Regions from separate parts of the Phytopseudomonas daroniae genome, predicted to be linked through region 4. Evidence: riboswitches for the same ligand, from Rfam matches in the RefSeq annotation. Region 4 holds a riboswitch; each other region holds the start of a gene.
The links. Region 4 has a riboswitch for cobalamin ahead of cobG (precorrin-3B synthase). Riboswitches for the same ligand answer to the same signal wherever they lie in the genome.
Positions count from the first base shown of each region.

Region 1 (5,045 bases), on a different contig from region 4:
CGCAGCACCGGCCGGGTGATGCGGATGAAGCGCCACGGTTGCATCAGGCCCACACTGGGCGCCTGGTGGGCCGCTTCGAGCAACTTCGCCAGCAGCTCGGGCGCCACCTCGCCGCCACTGAAATGACGCATATCGCGGCGCTCGGCGATGGCCCGATAGACCGCGGCGCGCTCGTCAGCGCTGAAGGCGTGATCGTTCATGGCCGCAACAATGCCGCTGCAGTGGCCGGATTGGACGGCAAGTAAAAGTGAATATAGGACGCGGTAAGTCGACCGAGACGGAACACCGCCTCGCTCACCGGCTTGTCGTTGGGGCACTCGCCGAGGGCCAGCGGCTGCAGATCGGACTCGAGGCGTGAATGGTGATAGCTGTGCCCACGCAGCAACCCTTCGGGCAGCGTCACCGCCTGCAGCGCCAGGGCGACCAGGCGCTTCTGCATCTGTGCGTGGCCGGGCACCAGCCCGGCCAGTTCGGCTCGCTCACCGGCCACATCGCTCAGCGCATCGAGCAGGTAGAGCATGCCACCGCACTCGGCGAGGATCGGTTTGCCGGCATGCTGATGAGCCGAGATGGCCTCGATCATCGAGCGATTAGCCGCCAACGCCTGCAGATGCAGTTCGGGGTAACCGCCGGGCAGATAAAGGCTATCCACCTCGGGTAGCTGCTCATCGGCCAGCGGACTGAAGAACACCAGGGTCGCGCCCATCTGCTCCAGCAGATCGAGATTGGCCTGATAGGTGAAAGCAAAGGATGAGTCACGGGCCACGCCGATACGCACACCATCCAGCAGTGGCTGTACGGGCGACATCGGCGGAGCCGCGAAAGTCACGGGCGGCGGCAGAGTTACGGTCGCCGTCTGCGCGAGAGCGTCGGCAGCGGTATCCAGACGTACATCGAGGTCGGCAAGTTCACCTGCCTGCACCAGCCCCAGGTGCCGGCTCGGCAATTCGATGGCGGCGCTGCGCGGCAGTGAGCCGTACCAGCGAATGGATTCCGGCAGGCTGTCACGGATCAGGTCATTGTGCCGCCCGGGGTTGACGCGATTACCGAGCACGCCGGAGAACGGCAGATCAGGCTGATAGCTGGCCAGGCCGACGGCAAGCGCACCGAAGGTCTGGGCCATGGCCGAGCCATCGATCACGCCCAACACCGGCACACCGAAGCGGCGAGCCAGGTCGGCGGCGGACGGCGAGCCGTCGAACAGGCCCATCACCCCCTCGATGAGAATCAGGTCAGCCTCGCCAGCGGCCTCCCACAACAGGCGGCGGCTCTCGGCCTCACCGACCATCCACAGATCCAGCTGATACACCGGGTTGCCACTGGCGCGGGACAGGATCATCGGGTCGAGAAAGTCCGGCCCGCATTTGAATACCCGCACGCGCTTGCCCTGGCGGGAGTGCAGGCGTGCCAAGGCAGCCGTAACGGTCGTTTTGCCCTGCCCCGACGCCGGGGCCGCGATCAACAGTGCCGGGCAGTGACGCGGCGCGCGTTCGCCAGCATCGGGACTGGAAACCATACTCATCAGAATTCGACGCCTTTCTGCGCTTTGACGCCGGACTTGAAGGCATGCTTCACGAGCGTCATCTCGGTAACGGTATCCGCCGCCTCGATCATCGCTGGTGGCGCGCCACGGCCGGTGACCACCACATGCTGCAGCTCGGGGCGCGATTCGATATCACGCAGCACCACATCCACATCCAGATAACCATGCTTGAGGGCGATGTTCAGCTCGTCCAGCACCACCAGGGCGATCTGCGGGTCGCTCAGCAGTTGCCGAGCGACCTCCCAGGCCCGATGGGCTTTCTCGATGTCGCGCTGGCGATCCTGGGTGTCCCAGGTGTAGCCCTCGCCCATCACGTGATAGCTGACCTCATCGGGAAAACGGCGGAAGAAATGCTCTTCGCCGGTGGCCATGCCGCCCTTGATGAATTGCACCACGCCAACTTTCAGCCCATGACCCAGCGCGCGGGCGACCATGCCGAAGGCAGAACTGCTCTTGCCCTTGCCATTGCCGCTGTGTACCAGCAACAGCCCGTACTCGTCCTGAGCTTGAGCGATCTTCTCGTCCATCAGGGCTTTCTTGCGCGCCATGCGGGCGTTGTGTCGCGCATCGCGCTCTGTCGATTCGCGGCTTGGGGATGGGCTCATGGGATCTCCTCAGCGCCGGGCTGCCAGGCGCACGCAGGTGAAACGGTCGGGCAGGAACCAGGCTCATGCCGAACAATAAAAGGCTCACACAGAGGGAAGGCGGGCGCTGACCGGATCGATCGCGCATCGGCCGCGCCCACCGCGCAACTCAGGAAAGCGACAGGCCGGTCTCCGGGCTTGCGAGCGCCGCGTCTGATCCAGACGCAGCCACCAGCGCCGCCTTCCCGTATCAGCGATACAGTGGCAAAAAACGCGGTTTGACTCGTTTACCGTTGCGGGGGCAGCGTCGGCATTGCCTGCTTAATAGAGCAGTGGCGCACCGACTTCCCAGTTTCACCCCCGGTCGAAAGCGGGGACACCTGAAGCAAGCGACGAAGGGTAAGGATTGGCTGCGCCAGCGTCAATCGAAGACTCAGGGATGGCTGGCCAGCTCGACCGGAAAGACGCGCTTGGCTTCGATGTAGGTGCGCTGCCAGTAGCTGTTGCCGAGGCTGTCGAGGCGCACGGTGCCGCCCGAGGACGGCGCATGCACGAAGCGACCTTCACCGACATAGATGCCGGCGTGGCTGACCTGACGGCCGCCATTGGTGGCGAAGAACACCAGATCACCGCTGCGCAGGGCTTCACGCCCGATGGTCGGCGCTCGCATGCTGATCAGCTCGCGCGTCGAACGAGGCAACTGGATGCCGGCTGCATCGCGGTAGACATAACCGATCAAGCCGCTGCAATCGAAGCCACTGGCCGGCGTATTGCCGCCGTAGCGATAAGGCGTGCCGACAAGACCCAGGGCACGAAACAGCACATCGTCGGCACCGCCCTGATAACCGCCAGGAACGGGCGCTACAACGACTGGTTGCGGAACGGGTACCGGCGCTCGACTGGAGCAGGCACTGAGCAGTGCGACGAGAAGCAGGAAGGCGATGCGGACGGTAGCAGTCATGGACGGACGATCCTGGAGCCTGGATGCGTCCTACTCTGCCGCGTTCACAACTGCAGTGCAAGCTTTAGCTTTACGCTGCAGTTCGTTGAAAACCATCAAGATGTTGCCCGATCTCTACAAGACCGGACAGCAGTACCTCAATGCTGGGAGGCCAGATGCTCGGTCGGCGCGAGAGCCAGGACACGCTTGGCTTCGATGAAGGTGCGCTTCCAGTAGCGATCATCCAGGCTATCGACCCGCACACCACCACTGCGGCTGCTGGAAGAATGGATGAACTGATCATCCCCCAGATAGATGCCGGCATGGCTGACACGACCGCGCCCATTGGTGCTGAAGAACACCAGATCACCGGGCTCCAGCTCTTTGCGCTCGACCAGCGGTGCGTCGATCTTGATCATTTCGCGAGTCGAACGCGGCAGTTCCATGCCCAGTTCCTCACGGAACAGATAACCGATGAAGCCACTGCAATCGAAACCGGTTTTCACCGAGCTACCACCGAAGCGGTAGCGGGTACCGACCAGGGAAAGCCCTTTCTCGAGGACACTATCCGCCAGAACCGGAAGCTCATAGGGCGCGTGATCGGCAAAGTCGGCGACTGCGTCGTCTTCGACAGCATCGTTCCTGTCCAGAACAGGCGCTGCGACCACCGGTCTGGCAGGCAGAGAAGCCTGGACAGGGGCGTCGATCTGGGGTTGTGGAGCATGGTTAGCGCAGGCGGCGAGAACCATCGTAAGTGCGAGAGGCACGAGGGGTGCGAAGCGTTTGCGCATGGGCACGACCGTGGCGTGAAAAATTAACAGCCGCGACTATGCCTACTAACAGGGCCATTTGCAAATTCTATGATGCTTTATGTGACTCAGTAGTTCCGGGAAAACATCTAAGGCCCTTTCTTCCATCCTGAAGTCAACCAGATCGCTGACCTCGCTCTGCGACAAATTGACCTCCACCGTCACTCCGCCAGACTGGCATGCGCGCAGCAGCGGCTCGACTATATAAGGAAAGCTGGCACTGGTGCCGACGCTGATCACCAGATCGAAGCCCTTCTCCAACTGCGCACAAAGACGCTCGACGGCCGCCTCCGGCAGCATCTCGCCAAACAGCGTCACGGGCGGGCGCAGCACTCCACCGCAATGCGCGCACAAAGGCGGTAGCGGTCGCTGCAGATGCTCGGCGAGCCGCTCATCCACGCCGCCACACCGCTGGCAGTGAAGTGGCGCCAACTCACCATGGATTTCGATCAGGCGATCCGCCGGACTGCCTGCCAAACGGTGATAGCCGTCGATATTCTGGGTGAGCACCCAGCATTCGGGCTTCAAGGCCTGCAAGTCGGCAATCGTCACATGCCCGGCGTTCGGCCGAGCCGCCAGGCAGGCGGCGCCGAGCTGGGCCAGGTATTTCCAGCACAGCGCCGGGTCGCGGCGCAGCATGTCGCCCGACAGCGCCACCTCGATCGGCAAGCCCTCTTCGGTATGGCCGTTGTACAACCCGCCTAGACCGCGGTAAGTAGGCAGCCCGGAGTCGGCCGACAAACCGGCGCCAGTGATGATCAGGATCCGCTGCGCAGCGGCGATGGCCGAGGCGATGCGCGACAGATGCGGGTGCATCAGTGATTGACCGTGTGCGCCAACATCACCGACAGCTGACACAGCGGTCGACCGCTCTGCTCGTGCCACTGATTGAAAGCAGCCTGTACCGCCGCACGATCACGCTGGCTGTTCGGCGCCTTGTCGATGATTTTCTGTGCTTTGAGCGCAGCGACCATGTCGTCGCTGGGAATGAAGGTGTCCTTGCCGACCATGCGCAGAAAGCGTGGTGCCGAGAGGCCGCCAAGCTGGCTGCCCTGCTTCGCCAGCCAGTGCCAGAGTCCGACGATATCGGTCACCGGCCAATCGGCGATCAGCGCGCCAAAGGCGAAACCGGGCTCAGGGCTGGTTGTCTTCACGGCAGCAGCCGGGCC
Region 1 covers NZ_QJUJ01000005.1:278,312-283,356, forward strand. Annotated here, with positions in the region: gene bluB (5,6-dimethylbenzimidazole synthase) at 1-200, opposite strand, end outside; gene DNK10_RS14715 (cobyrinic acid a,c-diamide synthase CobB) at 197-1,516, opposite strand; gene cobO (cob(I)yrinic acid a,c-diamide adenosyltransferase) at 1,522-2,148, opposite strand; cobalamin riboswitch at 2,294-2,526, opposite strand; gene DNK10_RS14725 (C40 family peptidase) at 2,561-3,088, opposite strand; gene DNK10_RS14730 (C40 family peptidase) at 3,226-3,858, opposite strand; gene DNK10_RS14735 (NAD-dependent protein deacylase) at 3,904-4,692, opposite strand; gene DNK10_RS14740 (DNA-3-methyladenine glycosylase I) at 4,692-5,045, opposite strand, start outside.
Region 1: another riboswitch for cobalamin. It lies ahead of cobO (cob(I)yrinic acid a,c-diamide adenosyltransferase); the one in region 4 lies ahead of cobG (precorrin-3B synthase).

Region 2 (5,045 bases), 140 kb from region 4:
CGCACCCCAGGTAGCGACTGGCGATGCAGTGGAAAAATTGCCGCGCATTGTCCACGCCGCCCTGGCGCAAATACTGCCAGAGCCGCTCGGCATCCTCGGCGGCGACGTTACCCAGGCCGCTCAGCTCGGGATCGGGGCTGTCGTCGCCCGGCACCAGGATCAGCGTCTTGCCGCGCCCGGCCAACTCCACCAGACGCTCGATGCCGTAGCGCCAGTAGCTGACACCGCCATGCACGGAGATCAGGATCACCTTGGCGTGCTGCAGCACCTGCTCGACGTAGAAATCCACCGAGGCGTTGTTGCCCAGTTGCGCCGGGCTGGCCAGGCGCAGACTGGGGTAGTCCTCGGGCAGATGGCAGGCGACCTCGGCCAGCAGCGACAAGTGCGAATCACCGGTGCACAACACCACCAGCTCGGAAGGCGTCTGGCCGAGGTCGGCGATGCTGTCGGCCGGTAACGACTGTCCGGGCTGAGTACGCAGAAGATGCATCTAAGCGAGCTACAAGCTACAAGCTACAAGCTGCAAGCAGGAACAGCCCGCAGCCAAGCTTCTGGCTTTCACTTGTGGCTTGAGGCTTGCAGCTTGAAGCTTCATTTGAGCGCCGCTTTCAGCTCGGCAGCGATGGCTGTGTGATCGAGCTCCTGGCCAATCACGATAAGGCGGGTAACCCGCGCCTCATCAGCCTGCCAGGCACGGTCGAAGTGCTTGTCGAAACGCAGGCCGACACCTTGCAGCAGCAGGCGCATTGGCTTGTTCGGAACGGCGACGAAGCCTTTGATACGCAGGATGCCGTGCCTGGCCACTACGTCCTTCAGCGCGGCGAGCAGGCGGGCTTCATCGATTTGCGGTAGTTCCACGTGGAACGAGTCGAACTCGTCGTGATCGTGGTCTTCCTCCTCATTGTCGTGATGGGTCTTGCGGCCTTCGATGTGCAGTTCGGTCTCGCTGTTCAGGCCCAGCAGCACATTGAGCGGTAGGGAACCGCCATGGGCTTCGACCACCTTGACCGCCGGCGGCAGCTCTTCGCCAACTTCGGTGCGCACCGCCGCCAGGGCGTCGGCATCGAGCAGGTCGGCCTTGTTGAGGATCACCAGATCAGCGCTCGCCAGTTGGTCGGCGAAAAGCTCGTGCAGGGGCGATTCGTGATCGAGATTGGGGTCGAGCTTGCGCTGGGCATCGACCTGATCGGGGAACGCGGCGAAGGTGCCGGCGGCCACCGCCGGGCTGTCGACCACGGTAATCACCGCATCGACGGTGCAGGCGTTGCGGATTTCCGGCCAGTTGAAGGCCTGTACCAGCGGCTTGGGCAGGGCCAGGCCGCTGGTTTCGATGAGGATATGGTCGAGGTCGCCGCGGCGTTCCACCAGCTCGCGCATCACCGGGAAGAACTCTTCCTGTACGGTGCAGCACAGGCAGCCGTTGGCCAGTTCGAAAACGCGGCCATTAGCCTCTTCCTCGGTGCAGCCGATGGAACACTGCTTGAGGATTTCACCATCGATACCCAGTTCGCCGAACTCGTTGACGATCACCGCGATACGGCGGCCCTCGGCGTTTTCCAACATGTGCCGCAGCAAGGTGGTCTTACCGGCACCGAGGAAACCGGTGACGATGGTGACGGGAAGTTTGGCGAGCGTTTTCATGGAGGCCCCTGGCGTCTGGAGAAACGGCGAGCGGGCAATAGATGGCAGGCACAAGCCGAAGCTGGCACGAAGGCATCACCGGATCACCCCGCCCGGTTGTCGAAAGCGTTATCGAGGCAGGTCTCCTGGCTCACAGGTCATGGCGCGTAGCCGGCCTTCCCGGTTTCCCAGTGGCGGTTGGCGATGCGCTCGCTGCTACAGTTGCGGGGGCAGCCACGGCTTGCCGTGTTCCCTCTTAGAACCTGTTCAAAGGCTCGCGAGCTAGAGTCCTGCAAGGCAAAAACAGGCGAGGAAGCGGAGTGTACTTTTGTACATGAGCATTCCGAGCCTGTTTTTAACGCAGCAGGGCCGACGCGCAGCAGACTTTTAACAGGTTCTAGCTCCATGGCGATGCATGAAGAACCTCGAAGACGGCAAGGCTACGCAGTGCCTGGCGGGCGGTCAATCTCGACAGGGGTCACCAGGCCTTGCAACATATTGACGCAAACACCGCTTCATGGTGTTCTTGTGCAGCTGTTTCAGGTGTCTCGCGCCGCCGAGCGCGAGGTGAAACGGGAAGCCGGTGCAAGTCCGGCGCTGCCCCCGCAACGGTATGTGTACGAAGGGTTATCGAAGCCACTGTGCCTCAGGCATGGGAAGGCTGACCCAATACTGTCCCATGACAGTCGTCACGAGCCCGGAGACCGGCCTGAAGTAATCGTTTGGCAACCCGCGGTGGGCGGGCACACGCCGGATATCAGGCCGCCTTGCCTGCTCTCTCGCTGTGTCTTTCTGCCTCGACTTCCTCGTCCTGCAGAAGGCCACGCCCATGTCCACCAGCACTCTGTCCACCTCCGTTTCACTTCCCCTGTCACAGCGTCTGATCCTGGCCGTGGGCAGTTGCCTGCTCGGCGCCGCGCTGATCTTTTTCGCCGGGTTCTCCCACGTCGAAGCCCTGCACAATGCCGCCCACGATACCCGGCATAGCGCCGCGTTTCCGTGCCACTGAGGACGCCAGAATGATCAAGCGTATTGCCCAGACCGCGGGCTTCGCCGGCCTGCTCGCCGCCATCGTACTGACCCTGCTGCAAAGCCTGTGGGTCACTCCGCTGATTCTGCATGCGGAGACGTTCGAAGTCGCAGAGCCCGCTGCCGTTATCGAGCACAGCCACGACACTGCCAGCGCCACTCACGAGCATGACGCCGCTGGCGGCCACAGCCACGAGGGTGAAGCCTGGGCACCGGAAGATGGCTGGCAGCGCCTGTTGTCCACCGGCCTGAGCAACCTGGTGGTCGCCGTCGGCTTCGCATTGATGCTCGCCGGCCTGTTCACCCTGTGCGCGCCACAGAAAACCTGGCAGGGCCTGCTCTGGGGCCTGGCCGGTTTCACCACCTTCGTGCTCGCACCCTCAGCCGGTCTGCCGCCGGAACTGCCGGGTACCGCCGCCGCAGAGCTGGTGCTGCGCCAGTACTGGTGGATCGGCACGGCCGCCTCGACCGCCGCTGGTCTGGCGCTGCTGGCGTTTGGCAGCAACTGGATCCTGCGCATCCTCGGCGTGGTCATCCTCGCCCTGCCCCACCTGATCGGCGCCCCTCACCCGGAGGTTCACGAAAGCCTGGCGCCCGAAGCCCTGGAGCATGAGTTCATCCTCGCTTCGCTGCTGACCAATGCCGCGTTCTGGGCGGTACTGGGCCTAGTCGCCGCCTGGTTCCATGGCCGCGAGCAGAAGCAGGCGTGAGCGAGCGCCCTACCCTCGTCGCCGGCCTGGGTTGCCGGCGCGATTGCCCGCTGAGCGAGCTGCTGGCCTTGCTCGACAGCACGCTGGCCGAGCATGGCTCGAGCACTGCCGAACTGACGGCCCTGGCCAGCAGCGAACACAAGGCCGACGAGCCTGGGCTGCTGCAGCTGGCCGAGTACCTGTGCCTGCCCATCACCTTCCTGCCCGCCGAGGTGCTGACGGGTTACCATGACCGCCTGAGCCAGACCTCCGATATTGCCCTGCGTGTCACCGGCAGCCCAAGCGTTGCAGAGGCCAGCGCTTTGGCCCTGGCCGAACGGTTGAGCAGTCGAACCGCTCGCCTGTGGATAACCAAGCGCAAAAGCGCCAACGCCACGCTGGCCGTTGCCCGCAGCGATTCGTAGGGTGGATCACGCTTTATCGATCCACCGGGTGGCGATCCACCGGCTGGTGCTCCCCCGCCGAGCGATCGGACAAGCCGAACAACACGCAGGAAGAGCAAAGCGCCTTCTCCCCTACACTCAGGACTCCCATGACCGTCTACTTCATCGGCGCCGGCCCCGGCGACCCCGAGCTGATTACCGTGAAGGGTCAGCGCCTGATCCGTTCGTGCCCGGTGATCCTCTATGCCGGTTCCCTGGTGCCCGAAGCACTGCTCGAAGGCCATCAAGCCAGTCTGGTGGTGAATACCGCCGAGCTGCATCTGGATGAAATCGTCGCCCTGCTGCGCGCCGCCCACACGCGCGGCGAGAACGTAGCGCGGGTGCATTCGGGTGACCCGTCGCTGTACGGCGCCATCGGTGAGCAGATTCGTCACCTGCGCGCGCTTGGCATCCCTTTCGAGATCATTCCTGGCGTTACCGCTACGGCGGCCTGTGCCGCGCTGCTGGAAAGCGAGCTGACGCTGCCCGATGTCTCGCAAACGGTGATCCTCACCCGCTATGGCAGCCAATCACCGATGCCCGAGGGCGAACAGTTGCATGACCTGGCTCGTCACGGCGCGACGATGGCCATCCACCTGGGCGTGCAGCACCTGCCGAAGATCGTCACCGACCTGCTGCCGCACTATGGCGCTAGCTGCCCGATCGCGGTGGTGCACCGCGCCAGTTGGCCGGATCAGGATTGGGTACTCGGCACCCTGGCCGATATCGAGGAAAAGGTCAGCGCCAAGGGCTTTCGTCGTACCGCGCTGATTCTGGTTGGGCATGTGCTGGGCGCGGAACACTTCGCCGATTCGGCGCTGTACCACACGAGCCATCACCACCTGTTCAGAGCAGGCGCTGCAGACGATACAGACTCTCGCTGACCTTGCCGCGATTGTCGGCGATGGCAATCTGCGCGCCCTGTTGCGCCAGCCGCTGGTTGATATCGCTGGCGTAGAGCTGCTTGAGAAAGCTCGAATAACCAGGATCGGCCGGCACCACGAGCTGACTCGACAGCAAGGCATGCAGCGCTGGCAGGGAGAACTCCCAGTAACCCTCGGCGCAGCTGAAGCCGTTATCACGCAGTTGCCCCAGTACCTCTGGATCGCCACGCAGTACGCCTTCGCAGTAAGCCAGCACGGCCATTACCATTGCCGTCATGATATTTCCCGAACGTCATGGACAAGGCGGCCATGATGCCACGTCCACGGCAGGGCTCAGCTAGGCAGCAGGTAGCTCGATACGGAAGCAGGCGCCATGCTCC
Region 2 covers NZ_QJUJ01000004.1:293,709-298,753, forward strand. Annotated here, with positions in the region: gene cobN (cobaltochelatase subunit CobN) at 1-490, opposite strand, end outside; gene cobW (cobalamin biosynthesis protein CobW) at 592-1,641, opposite strand; cobalamin riboswitch at 1,740-1,921, opposite strand; cobalamin riboswitch at 2,145-2,347, shown strand; gene DNK10_RS12180 (CbtB domain-containing protein) at 2,450-2,629, shown strand; gene DNK10_RS12185 (CbtA family protein) at 2,640-3,359, shown strand; gene DNK10_RS12190 (cobalamin biosynthesis protein) at 3,356-3,763, shown strand; gene cobM (precorrin-4 C(11)-methyltransferase) at 3,892-4,665, shown strand; gene DNK10_RS12200 (hypothetical protein) at 4,628-4,942, opposite strand; gene DNK10_RS12205 (PAS domain-containing sensor histidine kinase) at 5,003-5,045, opposite strand, start outside.
Region 2: another riboswitch for cobalamin. It lies ahead of cobW (cobalamin biosynthesis protein CobW); the one in region 4 lies ahead of cobG (precorrin-3B synthase).

Region 3 (5,045 bases), on a different contig from region 4:
GCGAACTGCGCGACCAGGCCCTGCAGGCGCTGCACCCGTTCGACAGCGCCGCCGAGCCACTGCGCGAACTGGCTCGCTATATCGTCGAAAGGCGCAACTGAAGTCACGCCCTCGCTGTCTCATCTGCCACGACCGCTGCGGCGATCCGCGCTCTTGCCCTGCTTGGGCTCGGATCGTCGCATCAGGTAAACTGCCCCATTCTTTGAATTCTTATAACGACTCGCCTGATGCCGACGACTTTCCACGAGATTCCCCGCGAACGCCCGCTGACGCCGCTGCTCGACCGCGCCAACACGCCGGATGAGCTGCGCCGCCTCGGCGAGGCCGAGCTGGAGACCCTGGCGGACGAATTGCGCCAGTACCTGCTCTACACGGTCGGTCAGACCGGCGGGCATTTCGGCGCAGGCCTCGGGGTGATCGAACTGACCATCGCCCTGCACTACGTCTTCGATACCCCGGACGACCGCCTGGTGTGGGACGTCGGCCATCAGGCCTATCCGCACAAGATCCTCACCGGCCGCCGCGAGCGCATGAGCAGCCTGCGCCAGAAGGACGGCATCGCCGCCTTTCCGCGTCGTTCGGAAAGTGAGTACGACACCTTTGGCGTCGGTCACTCCAGCACCTCGATCAGCGCCGCACTGGGCATGGCCATCGCTGCCCAGCGCCAGGGCAGCAAGCGCAAATCGGTTGCCGTGATCGGCGACGGCGCCCTGACTGCCGGCATGGCGTTCGAAGCGCTCAACCATGCGGCAGACGTCAAGGCCAACATGCTGGTGGTGCTCAACGACAACGACATGTCGATCTCCAAGAATGTCGGCGGCCTGTCCAACTACCTGGCCAAGATCCTCTCCAGCCGCACCTACGCCAACATGCGCGAAGGCAGCAAGAAAGTGCTGTCCAAGCTGCCCGGCGCCTGGGAAATCGCCCGCAAGACCGAAGAGCACGCCAAAGGTATGCTGGTCTCCGGCACGCTGTTCGAAGAGCTGGGCTGGAACTACATCGGCCCCATCGACGGCCATGATCTGCCGACCCTGCTGGCCACCCTGCGCAACATGCGCGACCTGGAAGGCCTGCAGTTCCTCCACGTGGTCACCAAGAAGGGCAAGGGCTTCGCGCCCGCCGAGGTCGACCCGATCGTCTACCACGCGATCACCAAACTGGAGCCGATCAACGCACCAGCCAAAGCGAAAAAGCCGTCCGGGCCGAAGTACTCCAGCGTGTTCGGTCAGTGGCTGTGCGATATGGCGGCGAGCGACGAGCGCCTGATGGCCATCACCCCGGCCATGAAGGAGGGCTCCGACCTGGTGACCTTCAGCGAGCGCCACGGGGATCGCTACTTCGACGTGGCCATCGCCGAACAACACGCGGTGACGCTCGCCGCCGGCATGGCCTGTGAAGGCGCCAAGCCGGTGGTGGCGATCTACTCGACGTTTCTGCAGCGCGCCTATGATCAACTGATCCACGACGTGGCCGTGCAGAACCTCGACGTGCTGTTCGCCATCGACCGCGCCGGCCTGGTCGGTGAAGACGGCCCCACTCACGCCGGCAGCTTCGACCTCTCCTACCTGCGTTGCATTCCCGGCATGCTGATCATGACGCCGAGCGACGAGAACGAACTGCACCACATGCTCACCACCGGCTACCAGTTCGCCGGCCCGGCAGCGGTGCGCTACCCGCGTGGCAGCGGCCCGAATGCGCCGATTGACCGCGCACTGAGCGCTCTGCCGATTGGTAAAGGCGTGATCCGTCGCCAGGGCAGCGGCGTCGCCCTGCTGGTGTTCGGCGTGCAACTGGCCGAGGCCCTGCGCGTCGGCGAAACGCTGAACGCCACGGTGGTCGACATGCGCTTCGTCAAGCCCCTGGACGAAGCCCTGATCAGCGAACTGGCCGCCAGCCATGAGCTGCTGGTGAGCATCGAGGAAAACAGCGTGATGGGCGGCGCCGGCAGCGCCGTCAGCGAATTCCTCGCCCAGAGTGGCGCGCTCAAACCGATGCTGCACCTGGGCCTGCCCGACAATTATGTCGAGCACGCCAGGCCCGAACAGATGCTCGCCGAGTGTGGCCTGGATGAAGCGGGGATCGAAGCGGCCGTGCGTAAACGCCTCGCTATTCTTGAGAAAAATTCAAGCAAAGACTGAGGTGCTTGCTTGTAATTCACTCAGGCGCACACTAAGGTACGCGGCGTTCATATCCTGCAAGGTGCGCCCTGACGATCAGCCGTCGGGCGTTAAACGGGAAGCCGGTGCCCTCGCCCAGCGAGTCATCCCGGCGCTGCCCCCGCAACGGTAATCGACTGCAGTACTGCACAGCCGCTCAACAGCCACTGGGTTTCCCGGGAAGGCGAGTGACTGAGTCGAGAGCCCGGAGACCGGCCTCGCAGGATTCGACTGGTGTTGCGGAGGGCATCACCGTCAAGCGACGGCCTTCTGCGCCGCGCTTGCTTCTGCCCTCCTCGAAAGTCTGCCGACCTTTGAGGAAATACATGTGAAATTGTCCCGCCTGATCCTTGCGACGTCTCTGGCTCCCGGCCTGGCTTTGGCCCAGGCCACCAGTTACGACGACGCCCTGAAGCTCTCGGAAACCGTCATCACCAGCAATCGCGAGGTACAGCCACGCGAGCAGAGCAGTACCGCCAGCACGGTATTCACCCGCGAAGATATCGACCGCTTGCAGCCCAGCAGCGTGCTCGATCTGCTGGCCCGCGCTCCCGGCGTACAGGTCACCCGTAGCGGTGGCAGAGGCAGCAACAGCGGCCTGTACATCCGTGGCACCAAATCGGCGCAGAGCCTGGTACTGGTCGACGGTCAGCGCATCGGCTCGGCGTCCGCCGGTATCTCCCCACTGGAATACCTGAATATCGAACAGATCGAGCGCGTCGAGGTACTACGCGGTTCACGCTCGGCGATCCATGGTGCCGACGCGATCGGCGGCGTGGTGCAGATCTTCACCCGTCGGGCCACTGGCGAGGGGCTCAATCCGCGCCTGCGTATCGGTTATGGCACGAACCACACCTGGGAGCGCAGTCTCGGCCTCTCCGGCGGCAACGCAGACACCCGCTTCAACCTCAGCATGAGTGCCGATGACACGCGCGGCATCAACCGCACCTATGCCCGAGTGGCGCCGGATCATGACCGCGACGCCTATCGCAACAACGCTTTCAGCGCCAGCCTCAGCCATCGTTTCAGCAACGAGCTGGAGGCCGGTTTCAGTGTGCTGGATCAACGTGGCGAGAGCGAATATGACCTGGGTTGGGATGGCGCCTACCCCTATGCCGACTACCAGCTCACCAGCTACTCGGGCTTCGTCAGCGCCCAGTTGCTGCCGAACTGGAAAAGCCGCGTGGAACTGGGCCACAGCGAGAACCGCTCCGCCGAGCGTTTTGACGATGTTCCCGACAGCAGCCCGTTCAGCACCTACCGTGACAGCCTGGCCTGGCTCAACACACTCGATTTGGGCAATGGCAACAGCCTGCTCGTCGGTGCAGAAAGCTATCAGGAACAACTCAACAGCAACACTGACCATGCGCAGGACAGCCGCTGGAACCATGCGCTGCTCGCTCAGCACAGCTACCGCGGCGAAGTGTTCTTCACCGAGCTCGGCCTGCGCCACGAGAAGAACCAGCAGTTCGGCAGCGCCAATACCTTCAGCGGCGCGCTGGGCTACAAGCTGGATGCGCGCAACGAACTGATCCTCTCCTACGCCGAAGGCTTTCGCGCGCCAACCTTCAATGACCTGTACTGGCCGGACGGCGGCAATCCGGATCTGCAGCCGGAGACGTCCAAGTCCTACGAACTGCAGTGGCGCAGCCAACTGGCCGAGCGCACTACGTTGCAGGCCTCGGTCTACCGCACCGACCTGCGCGATGCGATCAATGGCTGGCCTGCCGAAAACGTAGACAAGGCGCGCATCAACGGCTTCGAGAGCAGCCTGCAACACGAGCTGCTCGGCTGGCAGACGGCTCTCGGCCTGAGCGTGATCGACCCACGTGATCGCACCACGGGCAAGCAACTCGATCGCCGCGCCAAACGTACCCTGAGCCTGGATGTGGATCGCCAGTTTGGCGACTGGTCGTTCGGCGCGACCTGGCAGGCAGTCAGCCGTACTTACGACGATGCCGCCAATGAGCGTGAGATCGCCGGCCACGGCCTGCTCGGCCTGCGCAGCAGTTGGCAGGCCACGCCAGAACTGGCACTCGGCCTGAAGGTGGATAACCTGCTGGACAAGCGTTACAGCCGTACGCAGTACAGTTATGGAAGCTGGCCGGTGACGAATTACAGCGAGTATCGTGAGGAGGGCCGTACAGCCCTGCTATCGCTGACCTGGACGCCAGCGTTCTGAGAGTCTGTTCACGATCTTTGTGCACCTGGCAAACAGGAACCCGTATCCCTATAGATCGGCGGCAATAAGGCGCAAGCGGCCTGTCGTAGGGTGGACGACGCTTTACCCGTCCACCGCTCTGCAATCGTAATGGTGGATGAAAAGAGCGTCAGCTACGCGCCCCGATCCACCCTACGGGGTGAGCGTCCGCTTGCGTCTTTTTGCTGTCCTTGCACGTGGAATCTCGTCGAAAGATCGTGAACAGGCTCTGAGTCAGGCAATCGACATGCTCACACCCAGCCCTGGGCTTTGAGCTCGCTCTTGAGGTAGGCGTAGTACACCGGCGCAGCGACCAGCCCGGCGATGCCGAACGCCGCTTCGAACACCAGCATGACCAGCAACAGCTCCCAGGCACGCGCCTTGATCTGCCCACCGACGATGCGTGCGTTGAGGAAGTATTCGACCTTGTGGATGACGATCAGATAGGCCAGCGCACCGATCGCCACCCAGATCGACATCGACAACCCCACCACGAAGATCGCCGTATTGGAGATCAGGTTGCCAACCACTGGCAGCAGCCCCGCCACGAAAGTGATCAGGATCAGCGTCTTGGTCAGTGGCAAGTGCACACCGAACAGCGGCAACACGCCAATCAGGAAAATGCTGGTAAAGGCGGTATTGAGCAGGGAAATCTTGATCTGCGCGAACACCACGTTGCGGAAGGCCTC
Region 3 covers NZ_QJUJ01000001.1:639,568-644,612, forward strand. Annotated here, with positions in the region: gene ispA ((2E,6E)-farnesyl diphosphate synthase) at 1-101, shown strand, start outside; gene dxs (1-deoxy-D-xylulose-5-phosphate synthase) at 228-2,138, shown strand; cobalamin riboswitch at 2,181-2,391, shown strand; gene DNK10_RS03075 (TonB-dependent receptor domain-containing protein) at 2,485-4,338, shown strand; gene DNK10_RS03080 (AI-2E family transporter) at 4,608-5,045, opposite strand, start outside.
Region 3: another riboswitch for cobalamin. It lies ahead of DNK10_RS03075 (TonB-dependent receptor domain-containing protein); the one in region 4 lies ahead of cobG (precorrin-3B synthase).

Region 4 (5,045 bases):
GAGTTTCATCACCACGGCGGCTTCGGCGTCGCGCAGGCGCTCGCGCAGCTCGTCTTCGGGCAGCACGCCGGAGAGCACCGACAGGCTCTGGTTGCGGTATACCAGTGGTACGCCGAGCACCGCCGCGCTACCGAGCATCGAACACACGCCGGGAATCACCTGGGCCTCGTAGCGCTCGGCCAGGCGGTCGTGCAGGTACATGTAGGAGCCGTAGAAGAACGGGTCGCCTTCGCAGATCACCGCCACGTCGCGGCCGGCGTCGAGGTGCTCGGCGACCTGGTTGGCGCAGGTGTCGTAGAAATCGCTGATCACGTCCTCGTAGCACAACGGAGGCTCGAGCTTTTCGGTGGTCACCGGGTAGACCAGCGGCAGGCGCTGCTGGCTGTCTTCCAGGTGCGCTTCGATGATGCCGAAGGCGTTGCCGCCCTGGCCGATATTGGCCTTGGCCACGAAGTAGCCGACCACGGGCGACGACTTGAGCAGGCGCAGGGCCTTGAGGGTGATCAGTTCCGGGTCGCCCGGGCCTACGCCCAGGCCCAGCAGGCGGCCTTTGCCGGGGCGGTCCATACCGGTCATCATTCGACCTCCGTGGCCAGGGCGTTGACCGCGGCGGCGGCCATGGCGCTGCCACCGCGACGGCCCTGGACGATCACGTAGGGCACGCCGTGTTCGGCGAAGGTGCTGGCGAGCAGCTCCTTGGATTCCGCGGCACCGACGAAGCCCACCGGGAAACCGAGAATCAGCGCTGGCTTGGGCGCACCGGCAGCGAGCATGTCGAGTAGATAGAAGAGTGCGGTGGGCGCATTGCCGATTACCACCACCGAGCCTTCGAGGTGCTCGCGCCAGTGCTCCAGGGCCACCGCCGAACGGGTGTTGCCCAGCTTCTTGGCCAGCTCCGGTACACCGGCATCGTTGAGGGTGCAGAGCACCGGGTTGCCCGCTTGCAGGCGCGTACGGGTCACCCCTTCGGCGACCATGCGCGCATCGCAAAGAATCGCCGCGCCATTGGCCAGGGCCTGACGCCCGGCCGTGCCGGCACCCGCGGAAAAGCGCAGATCCTGCACCACATCGACCATGCCGCAGGCGTGGATGACCCGCACCGCGAGCTTCTCCAGATCCGCCGGAATGGCGCTCAGGTCGGCCTCGGCGCGGATGATGGAGAAGGAATGGCGATAGATCTCCTGACCATCGCGGATGTAATCGGTCATCGGGTGAAACTCCAGGTATCGGGAAGCGAAGCCAGCAGCTCGCTGGCTTCGTCGAGTGTCAGGTGGCGCGCCAGTGGCGCGCCGAAATCGTTGCTGTCAGAACGACGGGCGAACAGGTCGTAGCGCCCCTCGGCTACCGCCAGCAGGGTCACTGGCGCACGGTGCGCCGCGGCGCAAGAGCGGCTGCAGCCGCTGAGGTGGATGCCCGCCTGCCGGCTGCCGGCCTGCAGCCTTTCGGCCAGGCGCCCGGCATCGGCCTTGGTGTCGGCCAGGCCCTTGGCGCAACCGCTCGAACCGGTACAGGCGATGACGCGTGTCAACGGCGCATCGGCATCGACCAGCAGACCGAGCCCTTCCAGCGCCTGGGCAGCTGTCTTCGCATCGGCCTCGGCGATATTCGGCAGCAACACGCTCTGCCAGGGGGTCAGGCGCAGGCTGCCATCGCCCAGACGCCGAGCCAGAGCGGCCAGGCCAAGCAGTTGTTCAGCGTCGATTCGGCCCAACGGCGGCACCCCGCCGATATACACCAGACCAGGCTGGCGCTGGGCGCCGATACCGATATGGGCCTGGGGTTCGGCAGGGCTGCGCCGCCACTGATCCGCGCTCAGCAGAACGTCACCCAGACGTTCGCCCAGGCGCTGCAGCAGTTCGGCGGCCGGGTGGCTGACGAGCAGATGGCGCATGCGCGTCTGCTCGGGGCTGGCCAGTTCGAGAAACAGATCGAGCAGCGCCAGCAGCAGATCATGGGCATGCGCCTCGGGCACCACTGCCAGCGCGGGCGCATCGCCAGGTGCCTGTGGCGGGCAACCGGCCAGGCCGAAGGCATAGCCGATCTGGCCATCCAGCGGCAGGGCGCTGAGCCAGATATCGTGGGGATGTTCGAGCATGGCAAGGCGTTCGCCGCCATCGAGCAGCAGGGCGAACTTGGGCGACAGCGCGTGCAGGCGCGGCGTGTTCTCCAGGGTCGTCAGCAAGCGTGCGGCCAGCGCCGACACGTCGACCAGCGCCGCCGGATCGAGGCCGGCGGCGGGGCTGACCATCAGGTTGCGCACATCGTCGGCACCGGGTGAGTTCGGGCCGAGACCCGCAGCCAGCAGCTCGCCGATCAGCGCATCTTCACTGCCGGCATGGATGCCGCGGATCTGCAGGTTGGCGCGGTTGGTGGCTTCGAGCACGCCGCCTGCATGGCGTTGCGCGGCCTGGGCGATGCGCTCGGCCTGGCTGGCGTCGAGGCGGCCGCAGGCCAGCTTGATCCGGCAGATACCGCCGTCCTTCGCCTGCACGATACGCAGCAACCCCGGACAGGCCGAGGGGCGAAAGGCTGGAGATGGATTGCACTGGGCCTGTTTCAACGGATCACCGGGGTCGGGTCACATGGGCATCCGTTCGAGGATAGGCCAGAGAAGGTCGAGCTTCTATCACCGGGACACCCCGCCCGGTGTGGGCACATGCGACTGAATCCGTCGGCAGGTCTCCTGGCTCGCAGGTCATGGCGCGTGGCCGGCCTTCCCGGTTTCCCAGTGGCGGTTGGCACATGCGCTCGCTGCGTACAGTTGCGGGGGCAGCCACGCGGCAGAATGCTCCGCTCGTGTTCCCTCTTAGGCCCGCGCCTACGTACCACGTAGCCGACGGACACCGACGAAGACGCTATTATGCCCGCTTTGCCCACCCGGATGAAAAGCCGCGTCGTCGGATACTCCCGTTCCGGTATGTGCGCGGAAGGCCCGAAGCGGCCTTTTGTAGGGTGGACGACGCTTTATCCGTCCACCGCCTTACCATCGTAAATGGTGGACAAAAAGAGCGTTGTCCACAGGACTGACAATTGAGGAAAACGCATGACACCCTGGCTGACCGTCGTGGGCATTGGAGAAGACGGCTATGCCGGCCTCGGCAAGGCGGCGCGGCATGCCCTGCTCAAGGCTGGCCAGGTGTTCGGCAGCGAACGCCAGTTGGCCCTGCTGCCGCGCTGCATCGGTGCCACGCGTCTGGCCTGGCCCAGGCCCTTTTCCCTGGCACCGGTGCTGGCGCAGCGCGGCACGCCGGTCTGCGTGCTGGCCAGCGGTGACCCGATGCTCTTCGGTGTCGGTGCCAGCCTGGCTCGCGAGTTGCCGAGCGAGGAGCTGCACATCCTGCCGGCGCCTTCGTCCTGCTCGCTGGCGGCGGCTCGCCTGGGCTGGCCGCTGCAGACCACGACCCTGGTCTCGCTGGTTGGCCGACCGCTGGCGGCACTCAATGCGCAGATTCATCCCGGCGTGCGCCTGCTGGTGCTGAGCAATGATGGCGCGAGCCCGGCAGCCATCGCCGAGCTGCTATGCGAGCGCGGTTTCGGGCCCAGTCGGCTGAGCGTCTTCGAGCACCTGGGCGGTGAGCGGGAGCGGCGGATCGACGGCCTGGCCGGGGGCTGGTCGCTGGATCGGGCGGCCGATCTCAACCTGGTGGCGATCGACTGCGTGGCCGGCGATGACGCCAGGTGTCTGCCGCTCACGCCCGGTCTGCCGGACGACGCCTATCGTCATGATGGGCAACTCACCAAGCGCGACGTGCGCGCCATCACCCTGGCGCGTTTGGCGCCGCTGCCCGGCGAACTGCTCTGGGATGTCGGTGCCGGCTGCGGCTCCATTGGCATCGAGTGGCTGCGCGCTCATCCCGCTTGTCGGGCCATCGCCATCGAGGCTGACGAAGGGCGCCAGGGCCATATCATCCACAACCGCGATGCCCTCGGCGTGCCGGGGCTGCAACTGGTGGCCGGGCGGGCACCCGAGGCGCTGGAGGGGCTGGCGGCGCCAGATGCGATCTTCATCGGCGGCGGCGTTACCGCACCCGGTGTGCTGGATAGCTGCTGGCGCGGGCTCAAGCCGGGTGGCCGGCTGGTGGCCAATGCCGTGACCCTGCAGAGCGAAGCGGCGCTGATCGCCTTTCGCGGTGAACACGGCGGCGAGCTGACCCGCATCGAAGTGGCTCAGGCCCGGCCACTCGGTGGTTTCGACACCTGGCGCGCCGCGTTGCCGATCACCCTGCTGCACGTCAGCAAGCCGGCCGAGTCGTCATGACCCGCGTGCTGTTGCTGGGCGGTATCGGTGAGGCGCTGAGTCTCGCCCGGCGCCTTGGGCCGGCGCACATATACAGCCTGGCCGGGTTGGGCAGGGTGCCGGATGACCTCGCTTGCCAGGTGCGCATCGGTGGTTTCGGCGGCGCCGAGGGCCTTGCTGGCTTCATCCGCGAGCAGGGAATCGATCTGCTGGTCGACGCGACCCACCCCTATGCCGCGCAGATCAGCCATAACGCCGCCCGCGCCGCGCAACGGGCAGGGATCGCCTGCTGGGCACTGCGTCGGCCGGGCTGGCAGGCCTTGCCTGGGGATGACTGGCGCGAGGTATTCGATTGGCCGACGCTGATCGCGGCACTCGGCGATTTTCAGCGGCCACTGTTCACCCTCGGCCGCGAACCACTGGAGCATCTGCAGGAGATTCCCGCCCACCAGCACTGGACGGTGCGCTGTCTGCAAAGTCAGCCCGCTACAGCACGCGCCGAGGTGATCGGCGCCCGCGGGCCATTCAGCCTGGAAGACGAGCGCGCGCTGTTCGAGCGCCTGGATTGCGATGTGCTGGTGAGCAAGAACAGTGGCAGCGCCGCCACCGAGCACAAACTGCAGGTCGCCCGTGAGCGCGGTGTGCCGGTGCTGGTGTTGCAGCGTCCGGAGCTGCCTGCGGTCGAGCGGCAGTTCGAGGCGCCTGAGGCGCTGTGGCAGGCGCTGCTGGCAATCGGTATCTGAACGGCTGCTACACTGCCGCCCTTTTATGGAGCCCCCATGACCACCACGCCATACGCTCAGGTGCT
Region 4 covers NZ_QJUJ01000004.1:437,532-442,576, forward strand. Annotated here, with positions in the region: gene DNK10_RS12825 (precorrin-2 C(20)-methyltransferase) at 1-567, opposite strand, end outside; gene DNK10_RS12830 (precorrin-8X methylmutase) at 576-1,208, opposite strand; gene cobG (precorrin-3B synthase) at 1,205-2,560, opposite strand; cobalamin riboswitch at 2,657-2,863, opposite strand; gene cbiE (precorrin-6y C5,15-methyltransferase (decarboxylating) subunit CbiE) at 3,044-4,258, shown strand; gene DNK10_RS12845 (cobalt-precorrin-6A reductase) at 4,255-4,980, shown strand; gene DNK10_RS12850 ((2Fe-2S) ferredoxin domain-containing protein) at 5,017-5,045, shown strand, end outside.